One region of the Cytobacillus pseudoceanisediminis genome, then DNA from elsewhere that is predicted to be linked to it. Evidence: riboswitches for the same ligand, from Rfam matches in the RefSeq annotation. Region 1 holds a riboswitch; the other holds the start of a gene.
The links. A riboswitch is a leader RNA that binds a small molecule or an ion and turns the genes downstream of it on or off. The one in region 1 is predicted to bind cyclic di-GMP.
Positions count from the first base shown of each region.

Region 2: it holds a riboswitch for cyclic di-GMP, as region 1 does, so the genes downstream of both, M5V91_RS23925 (methyl-accepting chemotaxis protein) here and M5V91_RS16305 (anti-repressor SinI family protein) in region 1, are expected to answer to the same signal.

Region 1 is NZ_CP097349.1:3,034,098-3,041,861, reverse strand. It holds gene tapA (amyloid fiber anchoring/assembly protein TapA) at 1-579, shown strand, start outside; gene sipW (signal peptidase I SipW) at 847-1,425, shown strand; gene M5V91_RS16325 (CalY family protein) at 1,511-2,104, shown strand; gene M5V91_RS16320 (LPxTATN C-terminal sorting signal domain) at 2,176-2,886, shown strand; gene M5V91_RS30535 (DUF5658 family protein) at 3,048-3,203, shown strand; gene M5V91_RS16310 (hypothetical protein) at 3,338-3,604, shown strand; cyclic di-GMP riboswitch class I at 3,773-3,861, shown strand; gene M5V91_RS16305 (anti-repressor SinI family protein) at 3,891-4,037, shown strand; gene M5V91_RS16300 (helix-turn-helix domain-containing protein) at 4,327-4,650, opposite strand; gene mnmH (tRNA 2-selenouridine(34) synthase MnmH) at 4,831-5,889, opposite strand; gene M5V91_RS16290 (FAD-dependent oxidoreductase) at 6,117-7,418, shown strand; gene M5V91_RS16285 (class I SAM-dependent methyltransferase) at 7,415-7,764, shown strand, end outside.
Region 2 is NZ_CP097349.1:4,442,457-4,450,220, forward strand. It holds gene M5V91_RS23910 (SWIM zinc finger family protein) at 1-615, opposite strand, end outside; gene M5V91_RS23915 (MFS transporter) at 883-2,094, shown strand; gene M5V91_RS23920 (alpha/beta hydrolase) at 2,573-4,120, opposite strand; cyclic di-GMP riboswitch class II at 4,266-4,349, shown strand; gene M5V91_RS23925 (methyl-accepting chemotaxis protein) at 4,410-5,339, shown strand; gene M5V91_RS23930 (hypothetical protein) at 5,450-5,854, shown strand; gene M5V91_RS23935 (YwqG family protein) at 5,875-6,681, shown strand; partial or broken gene yhfZ (GntR family transcriptional regulator YhfZ) at 7,072-7,764, shown strand, end outside.

The DNA of each region.
Region 1 (7,764 bases):
AAACGGATTAGAAAATTTGGGAAGAAGAATAAGATCCTATTGCTTGCATTTAAGTTTGTGGCTGCCTGGTATCTGCTTATTGGGATGTCGGCAACTTTGACTGGGCAGACGAATGCCTATTTTAGTGATAGTGACACAGTAACTGGGACCATTCAAGCCGGTACCTGGGAGACAGAAGAGCCAGGGTGCTCTAAAGGTGAGAAGCATGGGGAATGGGATTGCAGCTCTCTAAAATTCGTTGGACAAAAGTATGATGGGCAGAAGATATATGCAACCATTCAAAACACAGGGTCAGATATGAAAACGAATGGAACATATGAAATTTATTACATTGAGAAAGGGAACCCCAAGAAAGGAAAGCCTGTTGGTGAAGTGCTGACATTTGCTCCTATTAAAGAAGGAAAAATAATAGAAGTTTCTTTTATTCCTCAGCAAAGTGGATCCTATATGTTTAAAGCCTATCAGCACAAAGATCATCCTGGAAATGGGGAGCTGTGGAGTGAAGCTATAACAGTAAGCATAGATGCAGGTGAGACTGACAATGTGGAAGAAGAAAAACGGAACAAAAGGCAGATGTAACAGAAGAGACTGCCAAGGAACAGGTAAGCAATAAGACAGAGGAAACAGGCAAAGAAGCAGCTGAACCAACGAAAGATAAACCTCAAGAGAAGCCTGAGCAAAAGCCAGCAGAAGAACCAAAAGAAGAGCAGAAGGTAGAACAGCCTAAAGTTGAAGAAAAGCCACAAGAGAAACCAAAAGAAGAATCAAAGCCGGAAGATACCAAGGCTAAGTCTTCAGAAGCTCCTGTTAATTCTGAAGAAAGCACAAATGAGGCAGGTGAATAGCTTGAAAAAAGCATTGAAAATGATAAGCAACATTATAACAGCGGTTCTATTCATTAATTTAATTTTAATGGCCATCCTAGTGGTCTCCTCCAAAGCATCAGGAGGAGAGCCGCAGGCCTTTGGATATCAGCTTAAGACAGTGTTATCAGGCTCTATGGAGCCTACCTTCCAAACTGGATCTGTTATTGCAGTAAAGCCGCTTAGCTCTGAAGAAAGAAAGTCTCTTAAGAAAGATGATGTCATTACATTCCAAGCAAGCGAAGAAAAATTAATTACTCACCGCGTAATCGGTGTCAGCAGCAGCGGAGATCATGTCATGTATGAAACAAAGGGAGATAACAACAAAACTGCAGACATGGAACCTGTGCTATCTGAAAATGTAAGAGCTGTTTATACTGGTTTCACCATTCCTTATGTGGGATATTTTATAGATTTTGCTCAATCGAAAGAAGGAAGTGCCATCTTGCTTATTGGCCCTGGCTTACTGCTCCTGGGGTATGCAGCATTTAGCATCTTCCAGACTATAAGAGAAATTGATCCTAAAAGCAGCAAAACGGATTCAGAAGAAAAAACAGCTTAATTTGGTTGAACTCCCTATAGAAATACAGGGGTCAATATATAAAATTATACATACCCAAAAAGGGGTAAGAGGAGGAAGCTTTATTATGAATCTTAAGAAAAAATTAGGTATGGGAATTGCATCAGCAGCTTTAGGTATTTCATTAGTTGGTGGGGGGACATTTGCATATTTTAGTGACAGTGCAGAAGCCACTGCTAAATTTGCAGCTGGAACATTGGATTTAAGTGTAAGTCCAACAACTATTATTGATGTAAATAATATTAAACCAGGAGATACTATGCTCCGCTCATTCAAATTAGTTAATGGTGGTACCTTGGATATAGCTACAATTGATTTAATGACTGATTATAAAGTTAATGATGCAAATGGAAATAATGGGGATGATCTTGGGAAACATATCCGTGTAAATTTCTTAATAAATGCTGATAAATTAGACGCGCCAATTTGGTCAACAACACTTTATGATCTGAAAAATTCAAGCCCTGATGTAATTGCTGGAAACTTCTGGAGTGGTTGGTTTGCAGAAAATGGAGGAAATTTAGCAGCAGGCACTTCTGATACTCTTTATGTACAATATGAGTTTGTAGAAAACAATGCTGATCAAAACGAATTCCAAGGAGATTCTTTAGAACTGAAATGGACATTTGACGGTAAGCAAGGCGCTGGTGTTGCAAGATAATTATTTTTCAGAACAAAGGGTGGGAATTAATTTCCCGCCTTTTGTTAAATCTATCGTTGTGAGGGAATGCCATGAAAGTTAAAAGTTTGCTGGCAAAACCTATAAAAATATTTATTATATATAGCTTTGTTTTCTTAATTGTTTTTGGAAACAAAACTGCAATAGCACTGGACAAGGAAATTGATATTAATACGAACTTAGATAACTCAAATAGATACCTATTTAAAGTAGAAAACCTAAAACCAGGCGACTGGATGCCGCGAAATATAACGATAAAAAATGATGGCAATCAAGATTTTAAATATACTTCTAACATTGGAAAATCGAAGTCTATTAAAGGACTTTTTGAGGAATTAGAGCTTGAGGTTAAGAAAGATACAAAGATGCTTTACGAAGGAAAACTTAAGGATTTTAAAGGCTTCTCTCCCAGAGAATTAGGGAAGGGGACAGAAGAAACTTTATTTTTCCAAGTAACAATGCCAGAGCATTTGGGAAATGAATTTCAAAATTCCGCCGCAGAGGTTGAAATCATTTTTCTTGCGGAAGCAACAGGTGATTCTGGAACCGACAACGAGACTCCCGGATCAGGAGATAATAATTCTGGAGGGGGAACTAATACTTCACCACCATCAACAGATGCCACGGTAATTCCAGAGAAAGTGAATAAGCTCCCAAATACCGCAACTAATAATTATAATTTATTACTTATTGGTGCACTATTTTTAAGTACTGGAAGCGTAATTTTATTATGGCGTTATAGAAGGCTTCGGAGTGATACTTAGATTAAGGCCTGAGGAACTGATTCTTTAAGGCCTTAATTTTAATTCGTGTTTAGAACTTATTTAAGCAATTAATGAATATAATCAAATAGCTGCTCATTAAGCGGTGAACTTATGAAAAAAATCTGCAGTATCTTGCCTTCATTAATCTTCTGGATAGTCTCTTGACGTTCTTTGGAATTAGACTATGGCTGATTGAAGAAGTGAATCTAATAATGGATTTTCTATATACTATAGAACCCCTATTATTTCTTTCTGTTAAAGCTGTTTTTTCAGGCTTTTTAATTCTAAACTCAACTTCGACTAATTTTCCAACGTAAACCAAGGTAAAGAAGAGGTGCAGCTTATTTTTATTCATTCATATTAGTACTTCATGTTTTATGGATTTATGAAGATCTATCTTAATAACCGATAGAGTAAAAATACTATTCTTAGTCAAATAAGGAGGCTGAAAATGTACCGAAAGAACTGCAATAAATGCCACAAGCCTTCATACAGCAGCAGTGAATCGGGTGACTGGCTATGCCCGATATGCGGATCTAATTTAACGGATGAAGTCTTTCTGAATGCTATGACCCTCGAACCAGTCCACACGACCTTTAAAAAATGTATAAATCCGCATACCGATTCAATAAAACAAATCAGCAAAAATTTCAGAAAAAGAATCGGACTTTCCTACTACTCAAAAAAGAGTTCGACCATTAATAACAACTTCCTTTAAAAGATGAGGGGTACAGGTAATCAAAAGAACCTAGATCAATTAGAAATTTGTCGAAAATCAAATTAATTTAATATTAAAATAATTAATAAAAATTACAAAATCTGACAACGTTAGCAATACGGCCATAGTAGAATACATTTATGGTAAAAATTTCTTTGAGCCGATAGGCGCAGAAAAAGGCAAACTCATTGAAAGATGAGGACGCAAAGTCACGGGTCTAAGGTATTGGATGATACTACGATGGCTGGGTTGCCTGGAATACGATATGTATCCTGGGGGAAGAATTTTGACGGAGCAAAATGTAAAGGTCGAAGGAATTGATTTGGAGTGGCTGCAGTTAATTATGGAAGCAAAGAACCTAGGCCTGCAAAAGGAAGAAATTAGAGAGTTTTTACATAATAACAAAGCCAAAGAGCTTCTGATGGAAGCCTAATATCCGGTATTGCTAAGTATTTCTGTTAGAGGTATCTCTATATACGGAAATGCTTTTTATTTTGGCTGTTTTCGTAAAGTTTGTTGCTATTTAATAAATTGATTTAATTTACTGAGTTGATTGGAGCGGAGGGGACTTGACTCCTGCGGGAGGCTCCCGTTCCTCCCCGCGGAAAGCAAGTTCCCGCAGCGGAAATCAACGGGCAGAATAATAAGCAAAAACAACACACTATGAGAAAGGATCCTAATTTTGCAAAAAAAATAAGCCTGTACCTTCAGGCTCATTGCATCTATGATTTTTGTCCGCTTCTCCACTTATTAAAATCCAAAAACTCCCGAAATTGCTCCTTAGAAACACCAGACTCCATCGCTTCCTTTACAATTTTCATCCATTCTGAATCGAGGTCTTCCTTGTTGATCTGCTCATGGATCAGATGGTCCACGGGAACATTCAGAACACCTGCGATTTTCTCAAGAAATTGAATCGATGGATTAGTTTGCAGATTGCGCTCAAGCGAGCTTAAATATGATTTTGCCACACCGGCCTGGTCGGCAAGCTCGGATAAGGACATTTTCTTTTCCTGGCGAAGTTTTTTTACACGATCACCGATCATCGTATACCACACACCTTATTTTGTATGTAATAGGATTATATCATATATCTAGTTCCATATTAAGAACGATTTGTTCAATATTATTACCATCATACCACAGTGTCAACCGGTTTAAATAGTTAGTTATCTGTGATTTATAAAAATATATCTTTTGTCGCTCGCAAAAAGTAATGCTCCGCGTCAGAGGACGGGAGCATTTTGGTTTTCAATAATGTGAATAATTTGCTGTGCAGCAGCTTCCACATCATCCGCATTTACGTGGTGGAATTGGCCTTCATAGTCATGCTGTTTAAAAGCATAGCGCGGATCGTAATAGTGTTCTAATAAAAGCTTTATAAATAGCTCGTAGTTTTCTGCTTCAGCTGATTCATCCAGCTGCTCGCGGATTTCAGTATCTTTCAGACGTTTTTTAATAAACACAAGGCTTTCATCCACTTTCGGCTTGAACCATTCTTCTCTTTGATAAGGTTCCACATAGTCACGGAGGATACGCTGCACACGGGACTCCATGCTGGCAAACATATCAATATGAATACCAGTTTTTTTGGTATCAAGAAGCTCGTCCGGCTGAACAGCCTTTCCTATTCGCTTGCTTTCAGCTTCCATAATAATATAAGGGGAACCTTTAACCTCAGAAAGGGATTGATACAATAGTGCATCAAATGTTTTTTGTGTGCTGCCGTCTCCCATGCCAAAGGATCCGAAGATTGAACCGCGATGTCCTGCCATTTCTTCAAGGTCAATAACAGGATATCCTTTTTCGCTTAATACCTTCAGCACATCCGTTTTCCCGACGCCGGTCATTCCGTGCAGAACAACTGCTTTTTCAGGAATCAAGTCTGCTGTGTTTTCAAGAATATATTGACGGTACGCTCTATAGCCCCCAATTAAACGGGGGATTGAAACGCCTGCATACGTTATAAATGTGGTGACCGCTTTACTGCGCATGCCGCCGCGCCAGCAGTAAATGACAGGCTGTAAGCCATCATTTTTCAGGTCTCTGATTTTCTGCATCATGGACGGAATTTTAGGTGAAACGATTTCCATCGCTCTCCACTTAGCCGCATCAGAACCTTCTCTCTTATATAGTGTTCCGATTTCCACACGCTCTTCATTGGTGAAAAGCGGAACATTGACAGCACCGGGAATGCTGCACTCCTCAAATTCAATTGGAGACCTGACATCGACCGGAACTGCGTTGTCCATTTGGATATATTGTTCGACTGCTATTTCTCTCATTATTATTGCCTCCAAAAAATAATGCTATATATCGTCCGAAAAGGAACGTTAATTGATTTTACTCTCTCTATTATACAGGATTTTGAAAATATAGGTGTCTCCCACAATCATACTCCTATTTTTAAAAGTTTGTTCTAATAATTTTTTCCAGACATTGTAATATCAGCATATCCATTGGTTTTGCTTTTTAAAAAGGAGGTTAAATAAAAGGCAAAGGTGGTGGAAACATGTCCTTGAATACAGCGGTTGCAATTGTGGGCGGAGGGATTGGCGGCTTGACGCTTGGATTGAAGCTGGCCCAAGCCAATATTGATGTCCTCGTTCTGGAGAAACTGGATGCCCCATCTTCCGTTTATAAGGGAGAACTCCTGCAGCCGAAGAGCCTGAAAATTTTTAAGCGGCTTGATGCTTTGGATGTAATCCGCGAGAATGGCTTTTCATTTTCCCGAATTGCGTTTAAGGAAGGGGAAAAAGAGTTTGCCATGGATTACAGCATTCTGCCGGGAGATTATAAATACTCACTCATGATCGAGCATGAAAGGCTGAAAGGAATCCTCCTCAAACAGGCGCTTCAATATCCAAACTTTCATTACTTGTCAGGGACCCTGGCAAAAGGCTATGAAAATGGCGAATTAATGGTTGAGCGGAAGAATTTAAAGGAGCAGCTGACGGTGAAGGCTGACTTTTTTATAGGTGCTGAGGGAAGGAATTCCATAACAAGAAAAGTAATGAATAGCAAGATTAAAAAGATTGAGTACAATCATCAATTTTTAACTGTTACTTTCCCCCGGCCTCAATCATTGGAGGAAGGGAAGATCATTTCTAAGGGTGAACGGTTTCTCGGATTATTTCCGCTGCCGGATGCGAAAGTACGGTCTGTCTATTTAATTCCGGAGGGCACTTATAAGGAACATCTCAAAAAAGGAATTCACCATTTCCATAAAAACTATTTAGAGCTTTTTCCGAAATTGGAGGGGTATGTGACCAGGCTGGAAAATTGGAAGGATATTCAGCTGATGATTCCGACAGCCTTTTATGCAGATAAATATGTGGATGGAAAGCTCGCTATCTTGGGGGATGCAGCCCATACGGTCCATCCGATGGCAGGTGAAGGGATGAATATGGCGATTCAGGATGCGGATGTGCTTGGTGAATTGCTTGCAGAGATGTATGCGAGCGGAAGAATTTCGCCGGACAAGCTTAAATGGTATGAAAAAGTCCGGAAGCCCCGCGCTGAAAACATGATCAGCCTCAGCCATTTATCGGCCATAGCCTATTCCTATTCCAACCGGGTTATTACTGGAATACGCCGCAATGGCCTGAAGCAGATTGAAAGAGATAAAACATTGCAATATAAGCAAATGCTGAATGTTTCAGGCCTTGGATATTGGTCAGAGAGCCTGTGGGATCGATTGATTCAGGCAGGAATGCTGCCGGCAAGAAGAACAGAATTATCAGCTGCCGTTAAAAGCGATTACTTTTATACAGAAAAAGATGACTATCCCTGGAAGAAGGTTGAACAGCCATGATAAATGAATATGTGAGATTACTAAAAGCACGAAATTGGATGAAAAAGAACCAGCCGTTTTTATATAGCTGGCACGCATACGTAGGCTTCGAGCTTGACCTTTTTTCCCAGTTCCGCAGCTGGAAAACGGTAAAAGAGGTGGCATCAAGCAAAAATCTTCAGGAGGAGCTGCTTTTAAGGTGGGTGGAGGTGGGGCTTTCGATCCGTCATTTGAAAAAGAAAGGGAAGGATAAAATTAAGACAGCATCTAAATTCAGTCTTCCATCTACGCCGAAAAACCCCCGATCTACAGGAATCATCCTGAAGGAAATGATGGAATTGCATATCCCGACTTTACTCTCTTATCC
Region 2 (7,764 bases), 1.4 Mb from region 1:
TAGCTTTTTAAAAGAAAAGACATAGCCGACAAGCAGATACAGCAGCTTCCATTCCTGTTCAACCGGTGCTCCCGCTTTCATGCGCCGCAGATAAACATGGAAAAGCTCAGGGAGTACATAGGGACGAGGCTCTCCCTGTTTTTCCAGCAGCTCGGTAAAGCTTTCCTCGAATCCGGCAACCCAGCCGTCGTAACCTGTCTTCATCTGACCGGAGGATTTCAAAAGATCCTTCGCTCTTTGAAGCCCCCAATTCTTGGCTGTCTGCTTTTCCTTTATCGGCTTCCTCCACTCTTCAATCCACATGGACACACTTTTGGCTTTGGAAAGAAGCTGCAGAAATACCGCAGTCTGATGGCGGCAAAAACCTTCAGCCGGACAGGAACACTCGCTCAAATGAATGAACTCAAGATTAAGTTCAACCTTTGCGGGAGTCACATCCTGGACCGTCGCCAAAACCTTATCATCTTCGAAGCGAAGCTGATACACAAGCCCCTGCCGAAAAAGCATCAGCCCCTTCTGCACCAGGCGCGCATCTTCCTCATTCTCTGCCCGCAGTAACCCCTTCAGCTCATTCGCTGCAAACTCTAAAGGCTCCAAAAACCGCTCCGGAATCATTTCACAACCCCCTTGTTGGTGTGGGACAAAGGGACAGATTCCTTGTCCCATCTACCCGTAGGGGACAATCAGCCAGTCCCCATGTTCCAAAGTACATTCCTATATTATAACATTTAGGGCAGTTGGAATGAAGGTGTGCGCTGTTTCAAAAATAGCTGAGGGAAGTTCTTAATGGGAATTGTGCGGGAAAAAAATATCGGAATTTTCGATCCATTTCAAATAAAATGGTATGATGGATTTAATGCTTTATAGGAACTGGGTGGGAAAATGACTGCTGTAAATGCTAGACAACAGGAAGCTGATAAATATTCGCTGCATGATGCCGGCTTCAAAAAAATTATGATTGCGATGACGAGTGCATCCATTTTAGTATTCGCTAATTTATACTTTGTGCAGCCGATTATGCCGCTGCTCGTGAAATCATTTGACATCACATCTGCAGCAGCCGGTTTATCACTGTCTGCTGCTGTGGTTTCTATGATTTTCGGATTGTTATTTTTCGGGTTTCTATCTGATCGAATTGGGCGGGTTTCCATAATGAATATTACGCTTGTTTGCACTATTATTCCGTTAGTGCTTTTGCCCGTTTCGCCTAATTTCGAAACGTTTCTGGTGCTGCGTTTCCTGCAGGGCATTTGTATAGCGGGCCTGCCTGCAGCTGCCATCGCGTATCTAGGGGAGGAACTTGATTCTAGAAGCGTCAGTCTCGGCATCACCATGTATATTGCAGCCAATGCCATTGGCGGAATGGCCGGCCGCATCTTCGTCGGGTACATTGCTGATATGGCCAGCTGGCAGACTTCTGTTTACTTCCTATTTGGATTCTCCATTCTGTTATTCATCATTTATTTTATGACTCTGCCAAAATCTCATTATTTTAAGCCCAGTAAAATATCAGTTCAAAAAGACTTATCAGGCATGGGCTCACATCTGAAAAACACGAAACTTTTCCCTGCGTTCGCGATGGGAATCCTCCTCCAATTCTCGTTTACAGGAGTATGGACGTACCTGCCTTTTTACCTCGAACAGGATCCTTTTAATCTTTCTGTAAAAAATATTTCGTTTACTTACCTGGCATACAGCTTCGGTATAGTTGGCTCCATTCTGGGCGGAAGGCTATCTGCTCATTTTAGGCAAGCTACACTGGTCTCGGTCGGAACTGTCATTTTAATAGGAGGGACCTTGCTTACCAATGTGCACTCTTTATCAGTAATTGTAATAGGTCTATGCCTGACCTGTCTTGGATTCTTTGTGGCGCATTCACTGATGGCGGCCATTGTAAATGAGCGCGCTGCCCATCACAAAGCCGGTGCCTCGAGCATCTATCTCGTAAGCTATTACCTTGGAGTGGCAACCGGAGGGACGCTTGCCGGCCTGGTATGGCAGACTGGGGGCTGGACGGGGATTACGGTGGTTTCCTTTGGTCTGCTTCCGGTTGTGGTGTGGCTGATGGCAGGCAGCAGGAAGGTTCATCGCTGATATGATAGAGGGGCTTCGGACAGACTGAGCGGCAATTTAATCGGAGTCCGAACCCGTGTCGCCTTCGGACATGCTAAGCAGAAATTAGTCAGTTAGAGTCCGAACCGTGTCAGAGTCTGACAGTAGGAATAATCCAGTTGGAGTCCGTACTTTTGTCAGCTTCGGGCCAGCAGAGCAGAAATTTCCTTATTGAAGTTCGTCACAAGGCGGATTTATCGAAAATGAACCGTTCATTTACTAAAAACATTTAATACGAAGCTTAAAAGCCCCAATCCAAAACGATTGGGGCATATTTCTTCCATAAAAACCGCACTGAGATGCCTTCATGTATCATTAAAATCAGTTTATGTGCGGATAGACTCAACTTACTTGCGGATAAAATTTTTTCTGTGCTTATAACCACAATTTACGTGCGGATAGAAATTTTTTCGTGCGGTTAGCCATTTTTAAGACTGCAGACCAACACTCCTGCCTCAACCTAACGGGGATCCCGTTCCTGCCCCGTTTTTAAATCAATAACCTTAACCGGGTTCTCTGGAGCATTGACCGTTTTGCTCTCAGGAGCAGCTTTCCCGTTTTCCACCCAGTCGATAAGCAAGTCGAATGACTGGTGAGCGTAAGGCAACAAAGGCTGAAGTTCTTTATCCGGATCGGCGGAGCTGTTCCAGACAAGGCTGTCAACATGGTTCCCATTCTCAATAGTATACATTCGGTGCAGATCCTGCTTTCCGGCTTTCTTGACCAGCTTTTGATATCCCTTTGCATGAATATCCGGGAATATCAGCGAATCAAGGGAACCAGTGAAAGAGATGAGCGGCACATCTATATCTCCAGTATTGGCCACTTCCTTAATATTTTCTTTCACTTCTTTTGGACGGGTCACATATTTATAATCTTCAAAGACAGAATCAAAGGATCGGTCTCTCACGCCATTAACAAAGTTCAGGTAATTGCTCCAATGGGTACGGCCTGGGGCTTCCGGATCGAAATGGTCCCGATAGATATTCAGCGAGACAAACCAGTATACCTGATCATGATAGGCCCATAGTTTTTCCGATCCTTTGGGCAATCCAGCTTTGTATAGCTCTTTAATCGCTTTCTGCTTTATTTTGCCGCTTCCAAACAAAGCTTCCTCCGCATGATTCACTACGGTGGTCAGAGAACTGATTAAATTTGGCTTTTCTTCCGTCCATAACACGCCTTCCCAATCAACTCCTCCATCAAAAAGACGCGGTTCGCCAGTCTTCTCTGGATGGTCATTTTCAAGGGCATAGCGCACGACGTATCCGCCATTGGAAATTCCCATCGCATATGTAGGAATTTTATGCACTGCCGATACTAAATCGCTCGCCGGGTCAGTAGAATCTGCCGGATCGATCAGACCATCGGAATAATGGCTGACTAAGTATCGCTGTGCGGCTTTCGTAACCTGCCGGAACCGCTGGTGCCATTCTGCTACGCTATCATCCTCAGCGGCTAAGGCATTCTTTACTTTTGCAAATGGATCAGCTGAATCAGCGTCACCCTGGGTGCCTTTATCAATCGCTGCAAAAGCATATCCTTTTTCCAGGACATAGTCGCTGAAAAGCAGGTCGGTTGATGTTTCATTTCTTGTAGCCGGGATTCCCGAAACAACCAGCCGGCCATTCCAGTGATCCGGAACCCTTATGACAAACTGGGCATCTTCAAAAATACCATTTACCTGTGTTCCCGTTACAGAAGAAGGCTTATACATTTGATGCCATCCGGTTCCTTCCTCGGCATTTCCCCAGAGATAAGGAGCAAGACCGATGTTTCCGTAAAGGGTCGCCTGCTGATATTGGAGGGGATTCTTGGTGGTCAGCCAGTTGTTGTTCACACCATCAAAGTATTGTTCCGTTACTGTATGCGCACCAGGTATTATGGCCTGGTTTTCCGCAGCAGTTTGCTCGGCAAAACTTCTTTCCGGAAAAAGTGAAAAGCTTAAAGCAGATGCCAGTGATAACGCAATTAGCTTATTTTTCAGATAAATCAATCCCTTCTGCATAATCTCTTACAGTTCTATTCTACTTTTACTAATTATGGGAATCATGGGTCTTAGTAATTAATTATTTGAATTTTCAGTATAAATGAAAGCAGAGCATTGAGAATTGTGATGACTGACCGATGCTAGTACTATAGCCTTACATGCGGGACAAGTTGGAAGCAATGGGAATTCAAGTAGATATGGGCGCTTTAATGAATTCGAGCTAGTAGCGCAACCGGCCAGCACTTACATGGGACCAGTCCCCTTGTAGGGATATGTTCTGACAACCTTTTTTGAAAAGAGGAAGAGCATGCTTACAACTTATAAGCCTAGTCATTTTAAAAGCACACAGGTTCTTGAAAAAGAAGCTGTTTTGGCTGCAATTGAAAATTCTCTGGCTATGATTGAATTTGATAGTAACGGGAAAGTGCTGTGGGCAAATGAGAATTTTGCCCGCACTGTCAAATATCGTGCAGAAGAAATGCCAAATATGATGCATAAGCAATTTTGCACCCCTGAATTTGCCGCCAGCAGGGAATATCAGGAGCTTTGGAGAAATCTGCGCAATGGCAAAAGCTTTCAGGAAAAAATTCAGCGTGTGAACAAGCAAGGAGATCTTATCTGGCTCGAAGCGACTTACACACCGGTATTTGGGAATGATGGCAGTGTAGAAAGTGTTGTAAAGGTTGCTACGGATATTACAGAAAGGGAAACGAATACAGCGCAGGTAGCATTCCAGCTTCAGGCAATGTCAGAAGCCCTTAGTGAAAAAGCAAAAGCTGGAATTGAAAGAAGCAAAGAGGCAGCTCAGGCAATAGCCAAGCTCGTTTATGAGTCCAAAGGGAACCTGGAAATTCTCCATTCTCTCAAATCACAGACACAATCCATCGGCAGCATCGTAAAAACAATCCGTGAAATCGCGGCCCAAACGAACCTCCTGGCATTAAATGCAGCTATTGAAGCAGCACGTGCCGGCGAACATGGCAGAGGCTTCAACGTCGTTGCCGGAGAAGTGCGAAAGCTCGCAAACCGGGTGCAGGACTCCATCCAGGAAGTCAGTGCCCACATCAAAGGAATATCAGATGAAATCAACAAAATTAGTGACGCAACTCTGCAATCACAGTCAGGCATAAGTGAAAACCAGGTTCATAATGAACATGCTGTATCTGCTTTTAAAGATATCGGGGAAGCTGCAAGAAAGCTGGATGAACAGGCGAAGGGTTTTAAGAGTATTTTATAGGAAAATGTGGGCTGCTTTATAGCAGCTCTTTTTTCTGCAGATAGGAAGAATGGATGAGGCTGGCGAATTTACATATATTCTGTTTATTTTTGATGAGAGAAGATGTTTTTATGAAATATTTCCACAGGACATTCACTTCAGAGTTAAAGGGGAAGATTCATAGAATTGAAAAGGAACTAAAAGAACAAATTGAAAAGCTTCTAAGAGAGAATAAAGCGGCTTTTTCAAAGAAAGGCCTGAAACTCGAGGCTGAATTTAATCAGGAGGGCAGAGATGTTTTCCAGCCTGGATACAGTTCCTCCATTTCACTGGGGATTTCTGATAAAAGAGGGGATCTCATAGATGTAAAAATCATTAAAATTTGGGAATGCGAATACTTTTTTCTTGGAATGCCGGTATCGAAAAAAATCCCTGGAAGCAAGTTGTTTGGGGAGCTTCTGGATGAATCTTCACAAGAAATAACAACGGAGTTAGAACAATGGATAGCTGAATTTTGGGATGAACTTACCAATTAAGAGAAACAGGAGGAAAAAGTATGGGAAATCAATCTTTAAAGCTGCCTAAGGAATTTGAAAAACATCGGAGCGAATTAGAAAAAACAGTTAAATCGTTTGTCTGCATACATGCAGAAAGAGGGGAGACCACACTTTATGAAAGCAAGTTCGGAGGAAAGCCCTACCTTCCAAAAACGAGCGAACATCCAAAGGATGAGCAGGGAAATTATATGAATCTATTTGCGCAAATCAATTTCGAAGAAGTTCCTCACATTGAGCCTATGCCTGAGAGCGGAATTCTTCAATTCTATCTCTCGCCGGCTGATGATATGTACGGACTTGATTTTGATAACCCGGCTGATCAAAAAAATTTTCGGGTTGTTTATCATCCAAATGGCGTGAAAGATGAGTCAGACCTTGTGACAGATTTTTCGTATATGCCTGATTTAGGTGATGAATATGATCCGATAGTCCAGGAAGCAAAGATGATTTTTAACCTTAAGTTCGCTCCTGTACCTGCTGAGGATTTCCGATTTGAGGACATGGTCAAAATTGACTTATTTGAATCCATCGATCATCCGGATTATGAGGATTTATATGAGCTTTACTCCGAGGAATTAGGTGCAGAGGGCCATAAAGTTGGCGGCTATCCCTACTTCACCCAGCAGGATCCTAGAGAAAAAGGGGACCCAACAGGTGATTATAAGATTTTGCTATTCCAGGCGGATACGGACGATGATATTGAGCTGATGTTTGGGGACAGCGGTGTTGCCAACTTCTTTATTAAGGAAGAGGATTTGCGGAAGAGGAATTTTACAGATGTTCTTTATAATTGGGATTGCTGCTAACGTACCAACCCCCAATTATGAGGAGATAACTGAATGGGGGGTTCACATTTGGACAGAAAAAGGATAAACCTGAGCGGCTGAGTCCGAACCTGAAGCGCCCCTTCGGACAGAAGAAGCAGAAATTCGGGCGAGTGAGTCCGAACATTTAGCCCCTTCGGACAGGAGAAGCAGAAACCCGAGAGATGGAGTCTGGACATGGCAAACTAATTGTCCGCGGTGGAAATCAACAGACTCATTTACAAGCGAAACCCCTATCTAAGAAGAATAAAGGAAATTAGCAATATTAAATTGCGGAAAAGTTAGAAAACTCTTGAATTAATAAAAAATAACCGCTACACTTATAATATACAGTTTTTCGTATATTGATTAAAGGTAAAGAGGTATTACATTATGAGCCGTATTTGGGAAAGTTTATATTCAAAGAATGGGCTGGCTGCAAAGTTTATTGCAAAGGAGCTTATTCAGTTTTCAGAGGGAGAGAGAATCCCCCGCGTAAGTGATTTTACGGAAAAGCTATCCTTGGGCAGGGGAACTGTTCAGGGGGCATTAAGAGTGCTGGAAGATTTGCATGCCATAGCTCTTGAATCCAGAGGACATCTTGGGACCTTTCTGAAGAAGAGGGACATCAACCTGCTGTATGAGATTGCCGGCATCGGACCAGTGATGGGCGTAATGCCGCTGCCTTATTCCCGCAAGTATGAGGGATTGGCGACTGGCATTGTCGAAGGGTTTGAGGAAATCAACAAGAAGTCTGGCCTTGCATATATGAGAGGAGCGAGAAGGCGGATCGAATCATTAAAAACCCGGCGCTACGATTTTGCGATCATGTCTCAGCTGGCGGCAGAAGAGGCAGTGCAGGAGTTTGAGGGCCTGGAAATTCTCCATACACTTGGGCCCGAGACCTATGTAACGTCCCATAGAGTCTTTTTTCAGATAGCAAAAACAGCGAGATTACCGATGGCATGAAAATAGGAATTGACTATTCATCTGCCGACCAGGCAAATATTACCCTCCTTGAATGTGAAAAGCACAAGGTTGAACTGATAAAGGTGGACTATATGCAGCTTTTCAATATGCTGAAAA